Regions from separate parts of the Terrabacter ginsenosidimutans genome, predicted to be linked through region 1. Evidence: predicted binding sites of a transcription regulator. Region 1 holds the regulator's gene; the other holds the start of a gene.
What was found. The regulator HspR, encoded in region 1, represses chaperone genes until heat shock. The targets are predictions, from matches to a motif close to AAGTTGAGTCNNNNNGACTCAACTT.

Region 1 (6,289 bases):
GCGACTCCGGGACCCACCACGGGTAGGGCGGCACGAGCGGTCCGTCGGCGAGCGACCAGCCGAACGTGCGGGTGAAGACGTCGTTGACCTGCACGACGAGCCCGTTGGCGTCGACGACGACGAACGGCTCCTGGATGGCCCCGAGGATGGCGCGCAGCCAGGATGCATCGCGCGACCGCGAGCGCGAGCGCACGAGGTTGGCCGCGAGCCTCGCGCGCAGCTCCTGCGGCTGGAACGGCTTGACGACGTAGTCGTCCGCACCCTCGAGCAGCCCGGTCGTGCTGGCCTCCACCCCCGCCCGGGCCGACAGCAGGACGACCGGCAGGTCCCTCAGCCCGGCGTCCGCACGGATCTCGCGCACGAGCGTCAGCCCGTCCATGCGCGGCATCATGACGTCGGCGAGCACGATCGAGGGACGCTGCGAGCGGAGGTGCTCGAGCGCCTCGACACCGTCGCGGACCGACACGACGTCGTAGTCGACGACGCAGTGACGGGCGATGTAGTCGCGCATGTCGTGGTTGTCCTCGACGACGAGGAGGGTGGGGCGCACTGTGCCCGCGAGCGCGGTCGGCGACATCGGGGACTGCGGGTCCGCCGGGACCCCGTGCTCCATGCGCGCCGCCACGTCCTCGCGAACGACCCAGCTGCTCGCCTCGTTGATGAAGGACTCGGCCGAGCGCGGGGTGATCGATGGTCGCAGGGCGGCGTGCGAGGCAGCATGACCCCAGGGGAAGGCGACCGTGAACGTGCTGCCCTCCCCGCGCTGCGACCGGACCGAGACGCGACCGCCGAGCAGGTCGACGAGCTGGCGCACGAGCGACAGACCGATGCCCGCGCCCTCGCGCGACCTGCGGTCGTCGCCGCGGTCGAGCTGACGGAACCGGTCGAAGACGAGGTCGATGTCCTTGGCTGCGATGCCGATGCCGGTATCGGTGACGGTGACGGAGTAGCCCTCGTCGTTGCCGGCGAGGTGCAGCGTGATGCGGCCGCGCGGCGTGAACTTGAGCGCGTTGCTGAGCAGGTTGAGCACGACCCGCTCGACCATGTCGACGTCGATGTATGCCGTGTGGTCGAGCTCGTCGCAGATGACCTCGAACTCGAGACCGGTGCGCTCGATGGCGGGCCGGAAGTTCGCGGCGATGCCGGTGACGAGCTCCTCGACGTCGGCCTCGACCCAGTGCGGCTCCACGGCGCCGGCCTCGACCCTGGTGAGGTCGAGGATGCGGTCGACGAGCCCGGTGAGGCGGTCGGTGTTGCGGCGGATCAGCTCGAACCGCTGACGCTGCTCGGGGTCGAGACCGTCGGCGGTGAGGGCGTCCTGGACGGGACCGGCGATGAGCGTGAGCGGCGTGCGCAGCTCGTGGCTGACGTTGGCGAAGAAGTCGGACTTGGCGACGTCGAGCTCGGCCAGCGCCTCCGCACGGTGACGCTCCTCCTGCAGGCGACGGAGGCCACTGAGGGCCATGGCGACGTGAGACGCGCACAGCTCGGCATAGACCTGCAGCTGGGCGTCCCACGGACGCCGGGGGTGCTCGGTCAGCACGAGATCGGCCGTGGGCTCGACCAGCCCCGGCTCGACGACGGGAATGACGTGCACGGTCCGGCCCTCGACGTCCGGGGAGTCTGGCGTGGGGACGCCGGGGGCTCTCCAGCGCAGGTCGCTCTCGAGGTGGTCGTGGCTGTCGGAACGCAGGACCTCGAGGGAGCGGCGGCGCACGTCCTCGGCGTCCTCGGCGTCGGCCAGCGCGGCGAACAGCCGGGACGCGACGTCGGCACGCCGCTCGGCGAGCACCTTCGCCGTTGTCTCGGTCGCGACGTTGAGCACGCCGACGACGGCACCGGTGTCGTCGTGGATCGCGCCGTAGGACCACGTGAAGTAGGCCTCCTCAAGGAAGCCGTGACGGTCGACGACGAGTGGCCCGTCCTCGACCCACGTCGCCGGGCCACCGCCTGTGACGCCGGCGAACATCGGGCCGATGACGTCCCAGACCTCGGGCCAGACGTCCTTGACCGGACGCCCCCACGCGCCGGGGTGCTTCTGCTCGCCGAGCAGGGTGCGGTACCCGTCGTTGTAGAGCATGACGAGGTCGGGGCCCCAGCAGACGAGCATGGGGAAGCGCGACGACAGGCAGACGTCGACCAGGTTGCGCAGGTTGGTGGGCCACGTCTCGACGGGGCCGAGCGGCGTCACCGACCAGTCGGTGCGACGGAACACCTCGTGCATGCCGCCCTGTCGTGGGGGCGCGTCGATGCCGAGCGGGTTGGACGTGGCGGCGCCTGCGACGTCGCCGTCCGGGTGGTGCGGGGTCACACGGTCTCCGGGACTGGGGTCAAGAAGCTGCCTCGGGGGCATTCATCAACGGCGCGCCCCGTTGCTTGAGGCCTGCACAGTCTGACACACGCCGGGTGCCGCGTGGAGTCCCGAAGCTACCGCTCGGGGCGCCACACGACGAGCGCCTGCGAGGACGGAGCGCGAGGTGGCCGCTGGCCCGGGCGGACAGCCACGACCTCGCCGCGCGGCCCCACGGCGAAGACCCTCGCGCCGACCGACAACGCCGCCTGTGCCGCGGCGAGCTCGGACGACAGCTCCTCGACCCTCGACCGCAACGCAGTCACGTGGTTCTCGAGGTCGAGGATGCGCTGGATGCCGGCGAGCGACACCCCCTCCTGAGAGAGTCGCTGGACCTCGCGCAGCAGCTCGACGTCGCGCGTGCTGTAGCGTCGCCCGCCCCCGCGGGTGCGGGACGGGGAGACGAGCCCGAGGCGGTCGTACTGCCGGAGGGTCTGCGCGTGCATCCCGGCGAGCTCCGCGGCGACGGAGATGACGAAGACGGGGGCGTCGTCGTCGTGCCCACCGGGGCGGGCGCTCTTGCGGGCCATGGTCGTCATCTCCTCTCGTCAGGCTCGGGCGCGCCGGAACAGCTCGGCACGCGGGTCGAGGCCGTCCTCCGCCGCTGCCATCTTCTCGACGGCCTCGCGGGCCTCGTCGGTCAGCCGCTGGGGCACGACCACCTGCACCTTGGCCAGGAGGTCGCCCACGTGGTCCCCGCGCTTGACGCCGCGACCCTTGAGCCGCAGGACCCGGCCACTCGGCGTGCCGGGGGCCACCTTGACCTTGACGGAGCCGCCGTCGAGCGTGGGCACGGCGACAGTGGCACCGAGCGCGGCCTCCGCGAACGTGACCGGCAGATCCACGGTGAGGTTGTCACCCTCGCGCCCGAAGACCGGGTGCTTGTCGACCGAGACCGTGAGGATGAGGTCACCGGCCGCGGCACCGGGGTCGCCCTGACGACCCTTGCCGCGCAGGCGGATCCGCTGGCCGTCCTTGACGCCCGGGGGGATGCGGGCGTTGATGCGACCGAGGTCTGGCGAGCTGAGCGAGACCGTGGATCCCTGGACGGCGTCGCGGAAGCCGATGTGCGTGCTGGCCTGGACGTCGGCGCCGGGACGGGGACCAGCGGTCGCGCCGTAGCCGCCGTAGCCGGCGCCGGGCGCCGCGCCACCGAACATCTGGCCGAGGATGTCCTCGAGGTTGGGCTGGGCCCCCGCGCCGCCGGTGTTGAACCGGACACGCTGCCCGCCCGGTCCCCCGGCACCTCCGAACGCGGAGAAGATGTCCTCGAATCCCGCGCCCGAACCCCCCGCGCCGCCGGCCGTGAAACGGGCCCCGCCGTGTGACATGGCGCGGATGGCGTCGTACTCGCGACGCTTCTCGGGGTCGCTGAGGACGGAGTACGCCTCCCCGATCTCCTTGAAGCGCTCCTCCGCCTTGGTGTCGCCGACGTTGTGGTCGGGGTGCATCGTGCGGGCGACCTTGCGGTACGTCTTCTTGATCGTCGCGGCGTCGGCGTCCTGGGGCACGCCGAGGATCGCGTAGAAGTCCTTCTCGAACCAGTCCTGACTAGCCATGGCGCACCTCCTCCTTCACGGGAACCCTGTCGCTGCTCCCATCATCGGGTATGCCGCCGGGCTGCGTGCGCAGCCCGGCGGCGGACGTCTCAGGCAGGGTCGGCAACCGACACCCGCGCGGCGCGAACGAGCCGGTCACCGATGCGGTAGCCGGGCTGCAGCACCTGGACGACGGTGGTGCCCGTCGCCCCTTCGGGAAGCTCCGCCTCCACGTGCATGAGGGCCTCGTGGACGTTGGGGTCGAACTCCTGGCCGGCCTCGCCCAGCCGCTCGACGCCGAACCGGCCGAGCGTGGACTCGAGCTTGTCCGCGATGGCCGCAAAGGGACCACCTGCGAGATCGCCGGCCTGGCGCGCCATGTGGATGTCATCGAGCACGGGCAGGAGCGACTCGACGACGCTGCCGACCGCGGTGTGGCGGATGACGTCGCGGTCACGGTCGACGCGCTTCTTGTAGTTGACGTACTCGGCCTGCAGTCGCTGCAGGTCCGCGAGCAGAGTCGCGGCCATCGTGTCCTCCTCGGCGAGGGCGAGCCCCTCGGCCTCCTCCACATCCGCAGCCTCGTCCGACGGGACTGACCGTCCGGACTTCACGGACTCGCCTGCGGCGTGGTCGAACTCGTCCTCACCGCCCGGTTCGGACGAGGCGCCCGGCCCACCCTCGTAGTAGGTGTGGTGGCGCTCGCCGTGGGCCGGGTCGCCCGAGCCGGCCCGGGGCGGGGTGCCGGCGGCGTCGCCGCCGGCACCCGTCGCGCCCGTCGCGCCCGTCGCGGTCACGTCGGGCTGGTCGCCGGACGTGCCGTGGTTCGGGGAGTCGGTCACTTGGCGTCCTTGACCTCGTCGTCGTCGACGACCTCGGCATCGACGACGTCCTCGTCGGCCGCGTGGGACGACCCGGCGGACTCACCCGCGGGCGCACCGTCCTGGCTGCCGTCCGAGCCGGCGGCGTTGGCCGAGGCCTGCTCGGAGGCGTAGACGGCCTGACCCATGGCCTGGGACTTCGTGTTGAGGTCCTCGACCTTGGCCTTGATGTCGTCGGCGCTGGCCTCGGACCCTTCGGCGATGGCGGCCTTGAGGTCGGCGAGCGACTCCTCGACCGGCGTCTTCACGTCGGCCGGGACCTTGTCGCCGGACTCCTTGAGGAAGGTTTCGGTGGAGAAGACGAGCTGCTCCGCCTGGTTCTTGACCTCGGCCTCCTCGCGACGCTTGTGGTCCTCCTCGGCGTGCGCCTCGGCGTCCTTGACCATGCGGTCGATCTCCTCCTTGGACAGGGCCGACCCACCGGTGATCGTCATCTTCTGCTCCTTGCCGGTGCCCTGGTCCTTGGCGGAGACGTTGACGATGCCGTTGGCGTCGATGTCGAAGGTGACCTCGATCTTCGGCACGCCGCGCGGGGCCGGAGCGATACCGGTCAGCTCGAAGGTGCCGAGCGACTTGTTGTGCTGGGCGATCTCGCGCTCACCCTGGAAGACCTGGATGAGGACCGACGGCTGGTTGTCGTCGGCGGTGCTGAAGATCTCCGAGCGCTTCGTCGGGATCGCGGTGTTGCGCTCGATGAGCTTGGTGAAGAGGCCACCCTTGGTCTCGATGCCGAGCGAGAGCGGCGTGACGTCGATGAGCAGGACGTCCTTGCGCTCACCCTTGAGGACACCGGCCTGCAGGCTCGCGCCCATGGCGACGACCTCGTCGGGGTTGACGCCCTTGTTGGGCTCCTTGCCGCCGGTCATCTCCTTGACGAGGTTGCTGACGGCGGGCATGCGGGTGGAGCCACCGACGAGCACGACGTGGTCGATGTCGGCGACCTTGATGCCGGCGTCCTCGATGACCTTGTGGAAGGGCGCCTTGGTGCGGTCGAGCAGCGACTTGGTCATCTGCTCGAACTGCGCGCGGCTCAGGTTCTCGTCGAGGTGGATCGGGCCCTCGGGAGTCATCGAGATGTACTGCGCGGAGATGTTGGTGCTGGTCGCGGTGGAGAGCTCCTTCTTGGCGCGCTCGGCCTCGTCCCGCAGGCGCTGCATCGCGATCTTGTCCTTGGACAGGTCCTGGCCCGTCTTGTTCTTCACCTGGGTGATGAGGTGCTGGACGATGACGTCGTCCCAGTCGTCACCACCGAGGTGGTTGTCACCGTTGGTGGCGCGCACCTGGATCGTCGCGAAACCGTCCTCGGCGTCCTTGCCGACCTCGAGGAGGGACACGTCGAACGTGCCGCCGCCGAGGTCGAAGACGAGGATGAGCTCGTCCTCCTTGCCCTTGTCGAGGCCGTAGGCGAGCGCGGCCGCGGTGGGCTCGTTGACGATGCGCAGCACGTTGAGGCCCGCGATCTCACCGGCCTCCTTGGTGGCCTGGCGCTCGGCGTCGTCGAAGTAGGCGGGGACGGTGAT
Region 2 (6,289 bases), on a different contig from region 1:
CTTGAGCCGCTTGTCGAGCTTGGCGATCTCGAGGTCGACGATCTGCGTGATCTCCGCCTTGTTGAGGTGCGGGAACACGATGGTGTCGTCGACGCGGTTGAGGAACTCGGGCCGGAAGTGCTGCTTGAGCTCGTCGGTGACCTTGGCCTTCATCCGCTCGTAGTCGGTGCGGCTGTCGGGCCCGGACGAGAAGCCCATGTTGGCCTTGGAGATGTCCCTCGTGCCGAGGTTGGTCGTCATGATGATGACCGTGTTCTTGAAGTCGACCATCCGACCCTGCGAGTCGGTGAGGCGGCCGTCCTCGAGCACCTGCAGCAGCGAGTTGAATATCTCCGGGTGGGCCTTCTCGACCTCGTCGAAGAGCACGACGGAGAACGGCTTGCGGCGCACCTTCTCGGTGAGCTGGCCGCCCTCTTCGTAGCCGACGTAGCCGGGAGGCGAACCGAAGAGCCGGCTCACCGTGTGCTTCTCGGAGTACTCGGACATGTCGAGCTGGATCAGCGCGTCCTCGCTGCCGAAGAGGAACTCGGCGAGCGTCTTGGCGAGCTCGGTCTTACCGACGCCGGTGGGGCCGGCGAAGATGAACGAGCCACCGGGGCGGCGCGGGTCCTTCAGGCCGGCACGGGTGCGGCGGATCGCCTGGGACAGCGCCTTGACGGCGTCGTCCATGCCGACGATGCGCTTGTGCAGCTCGTCCTCCATGTGGAGCAGTCGGCTGGACTCCTCCTCGGTCAGCTTGAACACCGGGATGCCGGTGCTGGCAGCCAGGACCTCGGCGATGAGCTCCTCGTCGACCTCGGCCACGACGTCCATGTCGCCCGACTTCCACTGGGCCTCACGGGCGGCCTTCTCCTGACGGAGGCGCTTCTCGTCGTCGCGGACACGCGCCGCGCGCTCGAAGTCCTGGCCGTCGATGGCCGACTCCTTCTCACGCACGAGCGCGGCGATCTTCTCGTCGAACTCGCGCAGGTCCGGCGGAGCCGTCATCCGGCGGATGCGCAGTCGCGCGCCCGCCTCGTCGATGAGGTCGATCGCCTTGTCGGGCAGGAAGCGGTCGTTGACGTAGCGGTCGGCCATGTTGGCTGCCGCGACGAGCGCGCCGTCGGTGATCGTCACGCGGTGGTGTGCCTCGTAGCGGTCACGCAGACCCTTGAGGATCTCGATGGCGTGCGGCAGCGTCGGCTCCTGCACCTGGATCGGCTGGAAGCGCCGCTCGAGGGCCGAGTCCTTCTCGATGTGCTTGCGGTACTCGTCGAGCGTCGTCGCGCCGATCGTCTGCAGCTCGCCGCGGGCCAGCATCGGCTTGAGGATGCTGGCGGCGTCGATGGCGCCCTCGGCCGCACCGGCACCGACGAGCGTGTGGATCTCGTCGATGAAGATGATGATGTCGCCGCGGGTGCGGATCTCCTTGAGGACCTTCTTCAGCCGCTCCTCGAAGTCACCGCGGTAGCGGCTGCCGGCCACGAGCGAGCCGAGGTCGAGGGTGTAGAGCTGCTTGTCCTTGAGCGTCTCGGGCACCTCGCCCTTGACGATGTCCTGGGCGAGACCCTCGACGACGGCGGTCTTGCCGACGCCGGGCTCACCGATGAGGACCGGGTTGTTCTTCGTGCGGCGGGACAGCACCTGCATGACCCGCTCGATCTCCTTCTCACGCCCGATGACCGGGTCGAGCTTGCCCTCGCGGGCCGCCTGCGTGAGGTTGCGACCGAACTGGTCGAGCACGAGGGAGCCCGCGGGCGTGCCCTCGGCCTGGCCCTGGCCGACGCCGGCGCCGGCCTTCTCGCCGCTCTGGCCACCCTGGTAGCCGGAGAGCAGCTGGATGACCTGCTGGCGGACCTTGTTGAGCTCCGCGCCGAGCTTGACGAGGACCTGGGCGGCGACGCCCTCACCCTCGCGGATCAGACCGAGCAGGATGTGCTCGGTGCCGATGTAGCTGTGGCCGAGCTGGAGTGCCTCGCGGAGCGAGTACTCGAGAACCTTCTTCGCGCGGGGCGTGAAGGGGATGTGGCCGGTCGGGGCCTGCTGCCCCTGGCCGATGATCTCCTGGACCTGGGCCCGGACCGCTTCGAGCGAGATGTCGAGCGATTCGAGGGCCTTCGCGGCGACGCCTTCGCCTTCGTGGATCAGACCCAGGAGGATGTGCTCGGTCCCGATGTAGTTGTGGTTGAGCAGGCGAGCTTCCTCCTGCGCGAGGACAACCACCCTTCGGGCCCTGTCGGTGAACCGTTCGAACATGTTCTTCTCCTGACTGATCGAGAGACATCTCGATGCTATCCGTGCCCGCTGTGGACGAGCACACCCCGACCAACGCGAGGCATGCGCGTCCTGTTCCCATCCTGAGCGTGATCGGCTCAGGTTCCGCCTCTGTTCGCCGTGAGCGGACACGCCGGGTGGGGAGTCGTCATCCTTGCGTATGCCATGTCGTACCCGTGGTGCCTGCGCAGCCACCGCGCCCCGGGCCCCGACGACCTCTGCCGTGGCGCTCGACGTCACGCCGGGACGGCCAGGTCGCCGGGTCGGCTCGGGAAGTGGCGACGCCACTCGTCGCGCAGCGCAGGCACGGTCATGCCGGCCGCGCGCATGGCCTTGGTGATCCGGGCGAGCGTGGCGGCCGGAGTCGAGTAGAGGTCGCGCGACACGACGACCAGGCGGCGGATGCGCTCGTCGTCCAGGAGCTCGTCGCGACCGATGTCGGTGAGCCACTGCGCGTCCGACTCCGCATGTTGCCGCCCGTCGTACTCGATGATGAGCCGGTGCGGGAGGTACGCCAGGTCGTAGCGACGCAGCAGCGTGCCGTCCTCGTCGTGGACCCGGTGGTCGACCTCGGGCTCGGGCAGTCCGGCGAGCACGATGAGCAGCCGGAGCCGCGTCTCCATGGGCGAGTCGACTCCGGTCCGGACGAGCGCGGCGGCCTGACGGGCCAGACGGGAGTAGGGCCCCCGGTGGTCACGCGTGGCTGACACGAGCTGCTCGGGTGTCGTGCGCCGGCGCCTCACCAGCGAGTCGCCGAGCACGACGAGGTCGACCAGGGGCAGGTAGTGGGCGAGGTCCAGGAAGGTCTGGACCGGTGAGGTCATCCGGATGGCACCCCACTGCACGACGCGCTGCCCGGCCTTCGACCGGTGCCCCGCCAGCCCCGCCCCCTTGACCCGCTGCCGGCGCGAGGTCACGTGGACGTCCGGATGGTCCGGCACGATGGCCCCCAGCAGCCTGGCAGCGGTGTGGTGGGACACGTAGCTGCCGGGCTCGGCCACCATCAGGGCGGCCTTGGCCATCTCGAGGTCGCCGACCGGCACCTGGCGATGGACGTGGACCCCGTGGAAGAGCGCGCGGTAACCGCGGCGCAGCTCTCGGTCCGACAGGTGCCTGGCGTCGGACCGGAGGAACGGTCGTCCCTCGTTCGGGGTCATGTCCCGACGATCCCCCAGGAGCAGAGGCCCGTGCCCGCGTCCTCCACAGCCCGGGTCGCACACGGTCCGGTCGGTTTGGGGGCCGCGGCGCCGGAAGGTGCGGGTTTGGCGCCTGGCGCGGTCGGTTTGGGGGCCGCGGCGCCGGAAGGTGCGGGGTTGGCGCCCGGTGTGGTCGGTTTGGGGGCCGTGGCGCCGGAAGGTGCGGGGAGGGGCGGGGCTGGCGGGGGTGTATGCCGGGTGGCGGGGTCAGTCGGAGCGGTGGGCGAAGCGGCGGTGGAGGTCGCGCACCTCGTCCTCGAGCTGCGGGACCGGGCCGTCGACGACCGCACCCGGCACGACCTCGCGGATCGAGAGCGGAGCGACCGGTGAGGGACCGGCACCCCACGCGGACCGCCACGCACCCAGCTGGGCCGAGCTCACGGCATACACGATCCGCCCGAGGCCGACCCAGCCGTGCGCGGCCGAGCACATCGCACAGTGCTCGCCCGAGGTGTAGACCGTCGCGGCCGCGCGCTCGGGCCCGGTCAGGTGGGCACCGGCCCAGCGGGCGATGGCGAGCTCGGGGTGCTGGGTGGCATCCAGCGCGACGACGTGGTTGTGGTCCTCGAAGAGGACCTCGTCGTTGCCCGACACGAGAACGGAGCCGAAGGGCTCGTCGCCTCGCTCGAGCGCGAGGCGGGCGAGCTCCACGGCCCGGCGCAGGTGGCCGAGGTCGGTGGCATCGACGCTCACGCGACCCTCCCGGTGACGAGCGCGAAGGTGACGAACGCGCCGCCGTCGGCCTCGAGCATCGACTGCACCGGCGAGGTCGGCTGGCCCTTGAGCTCCATGACGGCGCGCTCCCACAGCAGCCAGTTCGCGCACGCGTCAGCCTGGTTGCGCGCCGTGACGGTCCGGAACGCCCGGCTGAACTCCCACTGGCTGCGCAGCCACTCGGCGGTGTGCCACGCGGCCGACTCGGCCCCGACGACGCGGTCGATGTGCTCGGGGATCTCGCCGAGCTCGCGCACCTCCGTCGTGAGCGCAGGCGTCGCGACGCCGAGCTGGCCGCCGGGCTTGAGGAAGGTGGCGAGGTAGGGCGGGTAGTGGTCGCCGGTGCCGAAGTACTCCCACGCGTCGATGCTGACGATGGCGTCGAACGACCCGCGACCGAACGGGAGGGCGTGGGCGTCGACGCGCATCGGCAGCACCTGGTCGTCCACCGCCTCCTTGCGGAACACCCCGGCGGCGGCGGTCGGGTCGACCCAGAGGTCGGCGGCGATGACGTGCACGCCGTACTCCCGGGCGAGGAAGACCGACGTCGCGCCGAGACCCGAGCCGAGGTCGAGCACGCGCATGCCGGGGCGCAGGTCGAGGTCGGCGGCGAGGTCCTCGAGCAGCCACAGCGGGTGCGGGCCCATGTCGAGGTCCACGAGCCACTTGGCGTCGTACTTCGAGGACTTGGGGAAGGCGTCGCGGGTCAGGTGGTCGAGGGCGGGCATGCCTCGATCCTCGGGGACGACGACGTATGCCGTCGAGCCCGTTCACGGGGCGGGCGTCTGCGAGGCGCGTGCGTCAGTCGGCGCGCACGAGGCGGTCCGGGGTGAGGTCAGCGAGCGACGTGCAGCCGGTGAGGGCGAGCTGGAGGTCGAGCTCCGCCCGCAGGTTGCGCAGCACCTCGGACACGCCGTCGGCGCCGGCGAGGGCGAGGCCGTAGACGTGCGGCCGCCCGATGCCGACCGCCGTCGCGCCGAGGGCCAGTGCCACGAAGACGTCTGCCCCGCAACGGATCCCGCTGTCGAAGATGATCGGAGCCTGCGATCCTGTCCCCCGAACCGCCTCGACGACCCCGGGCAGGGCGTCGAGCGCCGCGACCGACCGGTCGACCTGACGACCACCGTGGTTCGAGACGTAGACGCCGTCGACCCCCACGTCCACGGCGCGTCGCGCGTCGTCGGGGTGGAGGATGCCCTTGAGCACGATCGGCAGGCTCGTCAGGGAACGCAGCCGCGGCAGCTCGTCCCAGGTCAGCGAGGGCCGGCTGAACACGTCGAGGAACGTCTCGACCGCCGCTCGCGGCTCGGGCGCGGTGAGGTTGTGGCGCGTGTCCCCCGGGTGGTTGCGCGACATCGACAGCAGGGTGGCGACCGCGGCCGGCGTCGGGCGGGGACGCGCAGACGGCTTGGCTGCCGCCAAGCGCTCGCGGACCAGCCGCTGGAACACGGGGTCGGACGTGTACTGGGCGATCCCCTCGCCGCGGGCGAACGGCAGGTGCCCGAGGTCGAGGTCGCGTGGACGCCAGCCGAGGTATGCCGTGTCGAGCGTGACGACGAGGGCGTCGCTGCCGCACGCCTCGGCCCGAGCGACGAGGCTCTCGACGAGCTCGTCGTTGCTGCTCCAGTAGAGCTGGTACCAGTGGCCCGACCCGCCGAGGGCGCGGGCGACGTCCTCCATCGGCACCGAGGCCTGCGTGCTGAGGATCGGGGTCACGCGCTGCTCCCGGGCGCCACGCGCTACGGCGAGGTCGGCGGCGTCGTCGGCCATCGACAGCACGCCGACGGGGGCGACGAGGAGGGGGCTCTCGTGCCGGCGACCGAAGAGCTCGACGGACGTGTCGCGCTCGGTCGTGTCGACGAGCATCCGTGGCACCGTGCGCCACCGGGAGAACGCGGCGACGTTGCCATCGGCGCTCGCCTCGGAACCGGCCGAGCCTGCGACGTAGGCGAACCCGCGCTTCGACATGACCTTGCGGGCCGCGGCCTCGAGCTGCGTGCCGTCCGTGGGCACCGCAGGTCGGCGACCGAAGGCGCCGGCCCGGTAGATCGCGGACTGCACGGTCCGGCCGATGCCCTCCTGTGGCATACCTGCTCCTCTGGTCGCGCGAAGCCCGTCCGCGGCGG

Region 2: the regulator HspR is predicted to act here: its motif matches at 2,334-2,358, upstream of ABD831_RS17150 (ATP-dependent Clp protease ATP-binding subunit).

What each region holds. Positions count from the first base shown of each region.
Region 1 is NZ_BAABDC010000001.1:484,822-491,110, forward strand. Features, by position in the region: gene ABD831_RS02395 (ATP-binding protein) at 1-2,311, opposite strand, end outside; gene ABD831_RS02400 (heat shock protein transcriptional repressor HspR) at 2,428-2,889, opposite strand; gene ABD831_RS02405 (DnaJ C-terminal domain-containing protein) at 2,899-3,909, opposite strand; gene ABD831_RS02410 (nucleotide exchange factor GrpE) at 3,999-4,730, opposite strand; gene dnaK (molecular chaperone DnaK) at 4,727-6,289, opposite strand, start outside.
Region 2 is NZ_BAABDC010000006.1:139,610-145,898, reverse strand. Features, by position in the region: gene ABD831_RS17150 (ATP-dependent Clp protease ATP-binding subunit) at 1-2,235, opposite strand, end outside; gene ABD831_RS17145 (hypothetical protein) at 2,490-3,410, opposite strand; gene ABD831_RS17140 (nucleoside deaminase) at 3,657-4,142, opposite strand; gene ABD831_RS17135 (SAM-dependent methyltransferase) at 4,139-4,891, opposite strand; gene ABD831_RS17130 (alpha-hydroxy-acid oxidizing protein) at 4,965-6,251, opposite strand.